One region of the Serratia bockelmannii genome, then DNA from elsewhere that is predicted to be linked to it. Evidence: predicted binding sites of a transcription regulator. Region 1 holds the regulator's gene; each other region holds the start of a gene.

Region 1 (3,107 bases):
ACAAAAAACGCTACCAACACGCCAAGCAGACCGCGATGGCCAAGCTGATGGATCAGATGGGCAAGCCTTATCGCTGGGGCGGCAGTTCGCCGCGCACCGGCTTCGACTGCAGCGGCCTTATCTATTACGCCTATAAAGACGTGGTGAAAATCAAAATGCCGCGCACCGCCAACGAGATGTATCACCTGCGCGACGCGGCGCCGATCAAGAAAAGCGAACTGGAAAGCGGCGATCTGGTGTTCTTCCGCATCAACAACCGCGGCGTGGCGGACCATGTTGGCGTCTACCTCGGCAACGGCAAATTCATCCAGTCACCGCGCACCGGTGAAGAGATCCGCATCAGCCAGCTCGACAACGACTATTGGCAGAACCACTACATCGGCGCACGCCGCGTAGTAACGCCGAAAACTATCCGTTAATTCCCTGCTCTGTGCGGTTGCGGCCCCGGTCGCAACCGCCTGCTCAAGCTATCGCCCATCGCACCTCCCCACGCGCATTTCTCGCTTTTCTTCCTGTTTTTTATGATGAAAATTGTTAAGATTGAATGACCACAATAAAAAACGGCCCATATGACTCTCGCCCGGCGAGAGGCGAATGGCGCTGTAAAGGAGGAAGCAATGTCGTTTGAATTACCTGCATTACCGTATGAGAAAAACGCGCTCGAGCCGCACATCTCCGCCGAGACCCTGGAATACCACTACGGCAAGCACCACAACACCTACGTGGTTAACCTGAACAACCTGGTGAAAGGCAGCGAGTTCGAGGGCAAATCGCTCGAAGAGATCATCAAGACCTCTAACGGCGGCGTCTTCAACAACGCCGCGCAGGTGTGGAACCACACCTTCTACTGGCACTGCCTGTCACCACAGGGCGGCGGTGAACCGCAGGGCGAACTGGCGGCAGCGATCGTCAAATCCTTCGGCTCTTTCGCTGCGTTCAAAGAGCAGTTCACCGATGCCGCAGTGAAAAACTTCGGTGCCGGCTGGACCTGGCTGGTGAAAAAACCGGACGGCGCGCTGGCGATCGTCAACACCTCCAACGCGGCCACCCCGCTGACCGGTGAAGACAAACCGCTGCTGACCGTTGACGTGTGGGAACATGCGTATTACATCGATTACCGCAATGCGCGTCCAAAATACCTGGAAAACTTCTGGGCGTTGGTCAACTGGACCTTCGCAGCGGAAAACCTGGCGTAAGCGCAGGTTCTGAGGTGATGAGGCGCAGCCTGGCTGCGCCTTTTTTATAACCGGGGGTAAATCAGTTCAACGCGGCAACGAAGCTGAAAGCGATAATGACCGCCAGCGCGCAGACGGTAGTGAACAGCGACATCTTCAATTCGGTATCCATGACAACTCCTTTAAAATGGGCTTTCCTAAGGATAAAAGGCGCACAATTAGTACGTCAAATCATTTTCCCACAGTTCGCCGATAAAATCTTGTTATCATTTCCCGGTTTATAATCTCGATTACCTCTTCCACTTTTGTTCAATATGCGACAAAATTCGCAGTTCACAACTGCGTACCGGCATTCATGCCCCTCCTGATTAAGCGCTGAAGACTTCAACACACTAAAAACTCAGTTTTCGCTTCTCTGGAGAAGGATCTACGTAGGCAAACGATTAACATCACACTTACATGCTGTAAACATGTGAGTTCAGGAGTCATTCCTTACATGGCAACGATTAAAGATGTGGCCAAACGCGCGGGCGTTTCCACCACCACCGTTTCGCACGTCATCAATAAGACTCGTTTCGTCGCCGAAGAGACCAAAGCGGCCGTGTGGGCCGCCATTAAAGAGCTGCACTACTCGCCGAGCGCCGTGGCGCGCAGCCTGAAAGTCAATCACACCAAGTCGATCGGCCTGCTGGCCACCTCGAGCGAAGCCCCCTACTTTGCCGAAGTGATCGAGGCGGTGGAAAACAGCTGCTACAGCAAAGGCTACACCCTGATCCTGTGCAACTCGCACAATAATCTCGACAAGCAGCGCGCCTACCTGGCGATGCTGGCGCAAAAGCGCGTCGACGGCCTGCTGGTCATGTGCTCCGAGTATCCGGATCAGCTGCTGGGCATGCTGGAAGACTACCGTAACATCCCGATGGTGGTGATGGACTGGGGCGCCGCGCGCGGCGACTTCACCGATACCATCATCGATAACGCGTTCGAAGGCGGCTATCTGGCCGGCCGTTACCTGATCGAGCGCGGCCACCGCGATATCGGCGCCATTCCCGGCCAACTGTCACGCAACACCGGCGGTGGCCGTCACCAGGGCTTTATGAAGGCGCTGCAGGAAGCGAATATCGACATTCGCGAAGAGTGGATCGTCCAGGGTGACTTCGAGCCGGAGTCCGGCTATAAGGCGATGCACCAAATCCTGTCGCAAAAACAGCGGCCGACCGCGGTATTCTGCGGCGGCGATATCATGGCGATGGGGGCCATCTGCGCCGCCGACGAGCTGGGCCTGCGCGTGCCGCAGGATATTTCCGTGATCGGCTACGACAATGTGCGCAACGCCCGCTACTTCACCCCGGCGCTGACCACCATTCACCAGCCGAAAGAGCGCCTGGGCGAAATGGCCTTCACCATGCTGCTAGATCGCATCATCAGCAAGCGCGAAGAGTCGCAGGTGATCGAAGTGCATCCGAAGCTGATCGAACGCCGCTCGGTCGCCGACGGCCCGTTCATCGACTACCGCCGCTAATCCCCCGCGCCGGAAGCCTGCGCAGCTTCCGGCTCCACCTCACTCAGCCACTCCTGATTCAACGTCTCTCCATCACCCAGATACGCCAGCAGCCAGCTCATCGCCGGTGACGGTTTATCCTGCTGCCAGGTCAGGCAGCACGGGCTGGCGGGAAACGGCTGCTGCAGCTGCAACGCCTTCAACTCACCGCGCTGCACCCGCGGCAGCGCCAGATGCGCCGGCATCATACCGACGCACAGCCCGGCGCACAGACAGTCGAACGCCGAGGTCCAGTCCGGCACCACCAGCCGCCGCTGGTTATCCAGCGTCCAAGTGACACGCTTGGGCAGATTGCGCGAAGTGTCCTCCAGACAAAGCGCAGGGTACGGCCTAAGCCGATCGTCATTCAACGCCCCTGCCAATTGTGCCAG
Region 2 (3,107 bases), 1.9 Mb from region 1:
CATCGCGACGATCACGCCTTTACCGGCGGCCAGGCCATCGGCTTTGATGACGATCGGTGCGCCTTTGCGGCGCACATAGGCGAGTGCCGGCTCCACCTCGGTAAAGTTTTCATATTCGGCGGTCGGGATGCGGTGGCGCGCCAGGAAATCCTTGGTGAAGGCTTTAGAGCCTTCGAGCTGCGCGGCGGCCTGCGACGGGCCGAAGATTTTCAGACCGGCGGCCTGGAAGGCGTCGACTACGCCGATCACCAGCGGCGCTTCCGGCCCGACGATGGTCAGACCGATGTCATGGCTCTGGGCGAACGCGACCAGGGCAGGGATGTCGGTGGCGGCGATCGCCACGTTCTCCAGATTGGCTTCCAGCGCGGTGCCGGCGTTGCCCGGCGCAACGTAGACTTTGTCCGCCAGCGGAGACTGGGCGGCTTTCCAGGCCAGCGCGTGCTCGCGCCCGCCGTTGCCGATAATCAAAATGTTCATCAGGGGCTCCACGAATGGCGTGCGCCGGAGCGCACGCGGCAAAAGGAATTAATGGCGGAAGTGACGCATGTCGGTGAAGATCATCGCGATGCCGTGTTCATTGGCGGCGGCGATCACTTCGTCGTCGCGGATTGAGCCGCCCGGCTGGATCACGCAGGTGATGCCGACTGCCGCTGCGGCATCGATGCCGTCGCGGAATGGGAAGAAGGCGTCGGAGGCCATGGCGGATCCTTTCACTTCCAGCCCTTCGTCGCTCGCTTTGATGCCGGCGATCTTGGCGGAATAAACGCGGCTCATCTGGCCGGCGCCTATGCCGATGGTCATATTGTCACGTGCATAAACGATGGCGTTGGATTTCACGAACTTGGCCACTTTCCAGCAGAACAGCGCGTCACGCAGTTCCTGCTCGGTCGGCTGGCGCTCGGATACCACGCGCAGATCGGCGGCGGTCACCATGCCGAGATCGCGATCCTGCACCAGCAGCCCGCCGTTGACGCGCTTGAAGTCCAGCCCCGCCACGCGTTGCTGCCACTGGCCGCAGGCCAGCACGCGCACGTTCTGTTTGGCGGCCAGCAGGGAGCGCGCTTCCTGGGTGACGTTTGGCGCGATGATCACTTCCACGAACTGGCGGCTGATGATCGCCTGCGCGGTGGCGGCGTCCAGCTCGCGGTTAAAGGCGATGATGCCGCCGAAGGCGGAAGTCGGGTCGGTTTGGTAAGCGCGCTCGTAGGCGGCCAGGATGTCGTCGCCGATCGCCACGCCGCAAGGGTTGGCGTGCTTGACGATCACGCAGGCCGGTTCGGCGAACTCTTTCACGCATTCCAGCGCGGCGTCGGTATCGGCGATGTTGTTATAGGACAGCGCTTTGCCCTGCAGCTGCTCGGCGGTCGCGACGGACGCTTCCTTTACCTCTTCTTCTATATAGAAGGCGGCCTGCTGGTGGCTGTTCTCACCGTAACGCATATCCTGCTTCTTGATGTAGTTGAGGTTCAGGGTTCGCGGGAAGTGGCCGGACGGCTGTTCGGTCTCGCCGTGGTACGCCGGCACCAGCGCGCCGAAGTAGTTGGCGATCATGCTGTCGTAGGCGGCGGTGTGTTCGAAGGCTTTGATGGCGAGATCGAAGCGGGTGGCATAGCGCAGCGAGCCGTCGTTGTTGTCCATCTCGGTAATGATGGCGGCGTAGTCGCTGCTCTTCACGACGATGGCGACGTCTTTATGGTTCTTGGCGGCGGAGCGCACCATGGTCGGGCCGCCGATATCGATATTTTCGACCGCGTCTTCCAGCGAGCAATCTGGGCGCGCCACGGTTTGGGCGAACGGGTACAGATTGACGACCACCATGTCGATAGGCTGGATGTCATGCTGATTCATGACCGCGTCGTCCTGGCCGCGGCGGCCGAGGATACCGCCGTGAACTTTCGGGTGCAGGGTCTTAACTCGTCCGTCCATCATCTCCGGGAAGCCGGTGTAGTCGGAAACTTCGGTAACGGGCAGACCGGCGTCTGCCAGCAGGCGGGCGGTGCCGCCGGTGGAGAGCAGTTCAACGCCGCGCTGGGAAAGCGCTTCGGCGAATTCAACGATACCGGCTTTGTCAGACACGCTGAGCAGGGCCCGGCGGATTGGACGAGGTTGTTGCATGGTTTTATCCCTTGGCTTTGAGTCGCAATTAAAGAGCGTTACGTGAATGTCCACCTCGTTCTCTCTATAAGGAAGGGTTTTTTGCCTTATAAAGGGAGGGTCAGGCACATATTCAGGTAGCGCCCCCATAAAAAGGGGGATCGTTTCGTCGCGGGGAATTGTAGCGAAAACGTTTGCGTGGCGCTCGTAAATTTTCCGTGCAAATCGCATCTGTGGATAACACTGTGCGCAAGTGGGTATAAGGCGGGGTTTTGCTGTGGAATGCAGCGAACGATCGTTTTTGCTGAAAATACCTGTTGCGGCCTGCGAGGAACTCCCTATAATGCGCCTCCATCGACACGGAACATGTGAACAACTTCACAGAGTATCCGGGGGTCGCAGAGAAAAAATCCTGAAAATTAGGGTTGACTCTGAAAGAGGAAAGCGTAATATACGCCACCTCGAGTTAGCAAGCGAAAGCACCTAACTCACTGCTCTTTAACAATTTATCAGACAATCTGTGTGGGCACTCCACAAGACGATATCCAGCATCTTCGGATGCAAAAAAATATCAAGTCTTGAAGAGTGACTAACTGAAGTAAAATTCATGCAGTAAATCTTTGAGCATCGCTTCTCGAGTGGAAGCAAATCAAGCTTTTAATTGAAGAGTTTGATCATGGCTCAGATTGAACGCTGGCGGCAGGCTTAACACATGCAAGTCGAGCGGTAGCACAGGAGAGCTTGCTCTCTGGGTGACGAGCGGCGGACGGGTGAGTAATGTCTGGGAAACTGCCTGATGGAGGGGGATAACTACTGGAAACGGTAGCTAATACCGCATAACGTCGCAAGACCAAAGAGGGGGACCTTCGGGCCTCTTGCCATCAGATGTGCCCAGATGGGATTAGCTAGTAGGTGGGGTAATGGCTCACCTAGGCGACGATCCCTAGCTGGTCTGAGAGGATGACCAGCCACACTGGAACTGAGACACGGTCCAGACTCCTACGGGAGGCAGC
Region 3 (3,107 bases), 450 kb from region 1:
ATCCTGTGCTGCAGCTGCATCCCGAAAAGTGATTTGACGTTGGCGTAATCCGCCTTATACCGCCCTGTCGTAAGCCGGGGCGGCGCTTTCATCCTGCGCGCAGGGTTTCAGCCGATCGTGCATCACCTTGATGGCGTCACCCAATACCATGGTACGGCCAGCGACCGTCAGCTGATTTTGCGCCAGCAGGCACAGGCTGGCGTTATCCCCGGCCTCCACCACCAGCAGGCGCGCTTCCGCGCCGCTCTCCATCACTTTCACCGCCGCCAGCTCGCCATTTTTCGGCTGCAGCGGGTAATGCTGCTGCGAGAAATGCCAGCTCTTTGGCATCAGCGGTTTCAGGAAGCGATAGGCGACCAGCGCATTCAACACCAGCTCGGCGCGCTGTTCATGGCTCAGCTTGACCTGCTTGCACTGTTCTTCATAGGTGAAATAAAGGGCGGCGTCATCCACGCAAAAAGCGCATTCATCAAAGGCGTCCGGCGTTAACATTTTGGCCGGGAAACGTGAACGAAAGATCATACCATTAGCTAAATCCAGCATTAGCCGATCGTGTTCGGCATCAAAATACCAACGCCAATTATCGTCAGGTTTTATCTTCATTTCGTATCCTTCTCGCTGCCTATGCCAATGCCGCACTCACCCTAAAAGGCGATTTTATCACCGATAAAATAGCTTAAACATCGGATAATTCCGCGAACGATATTTATGCTAACGAACAAAATATAGACGAGCCGGGGGCAGAAATAAACCCCCGGAATAAAATGAGAGGAAAAATATTAGATATGGGTAACGATATCTTTAATCAAACGCGGGCCGTGATAGATAAATCCGGAATAAATTTGCAGCAGGCTCGCGCCGGCCTCCATTTTTTCGCGCGCCGCCGTCAGCGAATCAATGCCGCCTACGCCGATAATCGGCAAGCGCCCCTGCAGTTCGGTGGAGAGGCGACGGATCACTTCGGTGCTGCGTGATTGCAACGGACGCCCGCTTAACCCACCCGCTTGTTCGCAGTAATTCAGCCCTTGGATCAATTTTCGATCCAACGTGGTATTGGTGGCGATCACGCCATCGATATTATGCCGCACCAGGCTATCGGCAATTTGGATCAATTCTTCTTCAGAAAGATCCGGCGCGATCTTTACCGCTACCGGCACATATTTGTGATGGCGCGCATGTAATTCCTGCTGCTTATTTTTAATCGCAGCCAAAAGATCGTCCAACGCTTCGCCATACTGTAAGGATCGTAACCCCGGCGTATTCGGTGAAGAGATGTTAATCGCGATATATCCGGCATACGGATAAACTTTATCCATGCAGATCAAATAATCGTCTTTTCCCTGCTCGACCGGCGTGTCTTTATTCTTGCCGATATTGATCCCAAGAATGCCGCCGAAATGGGATTTCTTAACGTTTTCAACCAGATTGTCCACGCCATGGTTATTGAACCCCATGCGGTTAATCAGGCCTTCCGCCTCAACCACGCGGAACAAGCGCGGCTTGTCGTTGCCCGGTTGCGGACGCGGCGTCACGGTGCCGACTTCCACATGGCCGAAGCCCATCGCGCCGAACGCATCGATGCATTCGCCGTTTTTATCCAGACCGGCGGCCAATCCCAGCGGGTTTTTAAACGACAGCCCCATGCAGCTGACCGGTTTGGTCGGCACGGACTGACGGACAAGAAACGCTAATGGGGTGCCGGTAATACGGCTGAGCTGACGAAAGGTCACTTCGTGCGCGCGCTCCGGATCGAGCTGGAACAACGCTTTCCTGATGAGGGGGTAGTACATGGACTCTCCTGATTTCCCGGTTGCAAACCGGGGGCGTATTATCCGGTATCCCCCGCCTAATTGGAATTGATTAAAGGCAAAAAAAGCCGTTTTTACGCAATCGTTTTCCCACTTCACCGCCAAATCGGCGCCAATCCGCTTTTGCGCATATCCAAATCAAAAAATGAGATTTAAACAACGCGCCCGGTTGCTGGTAGGTTTAAAACACTTCCCATTGATTTTCTAATTAAACCTAACTTTTAGTTATAAGGAGTGGCAATGCGCGTTATATCACTGGCCGGTAGCCCACGTATCCCATCACGTTCCGCCGCGCTGCTCTCGCTGAGTCAGAACTGGCTGCGGCAGCAAGGGGTGGAAGTGACGGCCTATACCCTGCACGACTTTGACGCCGAAGACCTGCTGTACGCCAACTTCAACAGTCCGGCGATCAAGGCGTTTGCCGAGCAGCTGGCGCAGGCCGACGGCCTGCTGATTTCCACGCCGGTTTATAAAGCGTCGTTCTCCGGCGCGCTGAAAACCCTGCTGGACCTGCTGCCGGAACGCGCGCTGGATCATAAGGTGGTGCTGCCGCTGGCGACCGGCGGTTCCGTCGGCCACATGCTGGCGGTGGACTATGCGCTGAAACCGGTGCTGGCGGCGCTGAAAGCGCAAGAGGTGCTGCACGGCGTGTTCGCCGACGACAGCCAGATCCAACTGACCGGCGAAAGCGCCACGCTCACCGACGCCGTGGCCGCCCGGTTGGAAGAGGCGCTCGCCAGTTTCTATTTGGCGCTTGGCCGCCGCAAACCGCCCGCGCTGCGCGTCGCCTCGCCGCTGACGGCGCGTCAAACCGCCTGACATGCCTGGAAAAGGAGGGCCTGAATGAAACAACGCAACGCTTTGCGACGTTGGCTGAGCGCCGCGGCCTTCACCGGCCTGCTGTCGCTGGTCTGGGCCAACGCCGCCGTCGCGCAGGATCCGGCGCAATTTCGCATCGGTTACCAGAAAGGATCGGTGAGTCTGGTGCTGGCGAAAAGCCACCGGCTGCTGGAGGAACGCTTCCCCGCCACCCGCATCAGTTGGATTGAATTTCCCGCCGGCCCGCAGATGCTGGAGGCCTTGAACGTCGGCAGCATCGATCTGGGCAGCACCGGTGATATTCCGCCGATCTTTGCGCAGGCCGCCGGCGCGGATCTGCTGTATGTCGGCGTTGAGCCGCCCAAACCGAAGGCCGAAGTAATCCTGGTGCCGGAAAATAGCCCGATCAAAACCGTCGCCGATCTGAAAGGCCATAAGGTCGCGTTCCAGAAAGGATCCAGCTCACATAACCTGCTGCTG
Region 4 (3,107 bases), 1.6 Mb from region 1:
CGGCTGGCGGCAGGGCGATGCGCTGTGGCTGCGCTGGGAAATGCGCTGCGACAATCAGCGCATTATGCTGGATATCACGACGGAAGGGCATTTCCGCCCGGCTTGGCGCACGCTGACGCTCAGCCTGCCGGAAGGTGAAACGCGCGCGCTGTGGGTGAACGGCGAACCGGGCGAGCGTTTTACGCTGGAGTAGGAGGGTTACTCGGCCGCGCGCTTCTTGCGCGGCTTTTTGGCGACGGTGATGGTTTTCACCTCGCTTTCCACCCAGCCATCCTGCAGGCGGGTTTTCAGCAGTTCGCCGACCTGCGCCTGCTTGGTGGTTTTCAGCAGCTCGCCGCGCGGAGTTTGCGTCACGCTGTAGCCGCGCGCCAGCGTCGCCAACGGGCTGACGGTTTCCAGTTGGCTGCAGGCCACGCCGAAGCGCTGGCGGTAGGAGTTGAGCTGCCGCTCCATCGCCTGCTGCAGACGGTATTCCTGCTGCTGTACGCGCTGTTGGTAGCGGTGAATGCGGCCCTGCGGCTGCACCTGCGCCAGCCGCTGCTGGGCGCGTTCGCTGCGGCGGGCGGCCAGGCGCAGCTGTTGCTGCATGCCGTCTTCCATCCGGCGCTGCAGCTTGAACAGCAGCGTCTGCTGGCGCGCCAGGCGCAGATGCGGATGCTGCTGCTGTAAACGGTGGTGAATGCGGGTGAACTGCTGCTGGCGCTGCGCCAGATAGTAATCCATCGCCATCTCCAGCCGCTGCTGCTGCGACTGCAGCTGGCGCAACAGCTCAAGCTGATTGCGGCTGACCAGTTCGGCGGCGGCGGAAGGGGTCGGCGCGCGCAGATCGGCGACGAAGTCGGCGATGGTGACGTCGGTTTCATGGCCGACGGCGCTGACGATCGGAATGCGGCTGGCGAAGATCGCCCGCGCCACGCGTTCGTCGTTGAAGCTCCACAGATCTTCCAGCGAACCGCCGCCGCGGCCGACGATCAGCACGTCGCATTCATCGCGGCGGTTGGCGGTCTCGATGGCGCGCACGATTTGCATCGGCGCTTCCGCGCCCTGCACCGAGGTGGGGTAGATGACGATCGGCAGCGATGGATCGCGCCGCTGCAACACCTGCAGGATATCGTGCAGCGCCGCGCCGCTGGCGGAGGTGATCACCCCGACGCGTTTGGCCGGGGCGGGCAGCGGCTGCTTGAACTGCTGATCGAACAGCCCTTCGGCGCTCAGGCGCTGTTTCAGCTGCTCGAACTGTTGCTGCAGCAGGCCGTCGCCGGCGGGCTGCATGCTCTCGGCGATCAGCTGGTAGTCGCCGCGCGGTTCATACAGCGTGATGCTGGCGCGCACCAGGACCTGCTGGCCGTTTTGCGGCCGGAAGGTGACGCGGCGGTTGCTGTTGCGGAACATCGCGCAGCGCACCTGGGCGCGGTCGTCTTTCAGCGTGAAATACCAGTGGCCGGAGGCGGGCTGGGAGAGGTTGGAGATCTCGGCGGAGAGCCAAATCTGCCCCATTTCCATTTCCAGCAGTTGGCGAACCGTCTGATTGAGGCGGCTTACGGTAAAAATGGAAGGCGAAACAGGTAGCGACATGTGACCCAGATCAAATTTCAAAACAATCACTTAATTGGTCGATACTACATGGCTGAAAAAGGTAATCAAGACTTTTTGTAAGAAAGTGCTGGAGGCAACCGATTCCGCTCTGTATAATGCCGCGGCAATATTTTATCTTTTTCACAGCCCACCCTGGTGAGATATTGCCCATGCTACGTATCGCTAAAGAAGCTCTGACGTTTGACGACGTCCTCCTGGTTCCAGCCCACTCCACGGTTCTGCCTAACACCGCAGAGCTCGGCACTCAACTGACCAAAACCATCCGCCTGAACATCCCTATGCTGTCCGCAGCCATGGATACCGTGACCGAATCCGGCCTGGCCATCGCGCTGGCGCAGGAAGGCGGCCTGGGCTTCATCCACAAAAACATGTCCATCGAGCGCCAGGCTGAAGAAGTCAGCCGCGTGAAGAAGCATGAAAGCGGCGTAGTTACCGACCCGCAGACCGTTACCCCGTCCACCACGCTGCAGGAAGTGAAAGAGCTAACCGCGCGCAACGGCTTCGCCGGTTACCCGGTCGTTACCGAAGACAACGAGCTGGTCGGCATCATCACCGGCCGTGACGTGCGCTTCGTGACCGATCTGTCTCAGCCGGTGACTGCGGTGATGACGCCGAAAGATCGCCTGGTCACCGTGAAAGAAGGTGAAGCGCGCGACGTGGTGCTGCAGAAGATGCACGAAAAGCGCGTAGAAAAAGCGCTGGTGGTGGACGACAGTTTCCACCTGCTGGGCATGATCACCGTTAAAGACTTCCAGAAAGCGGAACGTAAGCCGAACGCCTGTAAAGACGAGCACGGCCGTCTGCGCGTGGGCGCGGCGGTCGGCGCCGGCGCCGGCAACGAAGAGCGCGTTGACGCGCTGGTGGCGGCAGGCGTTGACGTCCTGCTGATCGACTCCTCGCACGGCCACTCCGAAGGCGTGTTGCAGCGCATCCGCGAAACTCGCGCCAAATACCCGGATCTGCAGATCGTCGGCGGCAACGTCGCGACCGCAGCGGGCGCCAAAGCGCTGGCTGAAGCCGGCGTGAGCGCGGTGAAAGTGGGTATCGGCCCTGGCTCCATCTGCACCACCCGCATCGTGACTGGCGTGGGCGTACCGCAGATCACCGCCATCGCCGACGCGGTGGAAGCGCTGGAAGGCACCGGCATTCCGGTTATCGCCGACGGCGGCATCCGCTTCTCCGGCGACATCGCCAAAGCGATCGCCGCGGGCGCATCCTGCGTGATGGTCGGCTCCATGCTGGCGGGCACCGAAGAATCCCCGGGCGAAATCGAGCTGTATCAGGGCCGTTCGTTCAAATCTTACCGCGGCATGGGCTCGCTGGGCGCGATGTCCAAAGGTTCTTCCGACCGTTACTTCCAGACCGATAACGCCGCCGACAAACTGGTGCCGGAAGGTATCGAAGGCCGCGTCGCCTATAAAGGCATGCTGAAAGCCATCGTGCACCAGCAGATGGGCGGCCTGCGCTCCTGCATGGGCCTGACCGGCTGCGCCACCATCGACGATCTGCGC

What was found. Region 1 encodes PurR, which represses purine synthesis genes. Its sites were predicted from a motif close to CANGCAAACGTTTGCNTG; they were not measured.
Region 2: purH (bifunctional phosphoribosylaminoimidazolecarboxamide formyltransferase/IMP cyclohydrolase) is a predicted target of PurR. The motif match lies at 2,278-2,295, and genes of this name have one in related genera.
Region 3: pyrD (quinone-dependent dihydroorotate dehydrogenase) is a predicted target of PurR. The motif match lies at 1,884-1,901, and genes of this name have one in related genera.
Region 4: guaB (IMP dehydrogenase) is a predicted target of PurR. The motif match lies at 1,667-1,684, and genes of this name have one in related genera.

What each region holds. Positions count from the first base shown of each region.
Region 1 covers NZ_CP196512.1:2,267,320-2,270,426, reverse strand. Annotated here, with positions in the region: gene ACSJLU_RS10955 (C40 family peptidase) at 1-419, shown strand, start outside; gene sodB (superoxide dismutase [Fe]) at 618-1,196, shown strand; gene cydH (cytochrome bd-I oxidase subunit CydH) at 1,258-1,347, opposite strand; gene purR (HTH-type transcriptional repressor PurR) at 1,672-2,697, shown strand; gene punR (DNA-binding transcriptional activator PunR) at 2,694-3,107, opposite strand, start outside.
Region 2 covers NZ_CP196512.1:323,330-326,436, forward strand. Annotated here, with positions in the region: gene purD (phosphoribosylamine--glycine ligase) at 1-477, opposite strand, end outside; gene purH (bifunctional phosphoribosylaminoimidazolecarboxamide formyltransferase/IMP cyclohydrolase) at 526-2,115, opposite strand; rRNA gene ACSJLU_RS01530 (16S ribosomal RNA) at 2,753-3,107, shown strand, end outside.
Region 3 covers NZ_CP196512.1:1,815,496-1,818,602, reverse strand. Annotated here, with positions in the region: gene ACSJLU_RS08665 (YcbX family protein) at 1-48, shown strand, start outside; gene ACSJLU_RS08660 (cell division protein ZapC) at 55-603, opposite strand; gene pyrD (quinone-dependent dihydroorotate dehydrogenase) at 780-1,790, opposite strand; gene ssuE (NADPH-dependent FMN reductase) at 2,049-2,627, shown strand; gene ACSJLU_RS08645 (sulfonate ABC transporter substrate-binding protein) at 2,652-3,107, shown strand, end outside.
Region 4 covers NZ_CP196512.1:3,909,665-3,912,771, reverse strand. Annotated here, with positions in the region: gene ACSJLU_RS18670 (glycoside hydrolase family 31 protein) at 1-193, shown strand, start outside; gene xseA (exodeoxyribonuclease VII large subunit) at 199-1,575, opposite strand; gene guaB (IMP dehydrogenase) at 1,746-3,107, shown strand, end outside.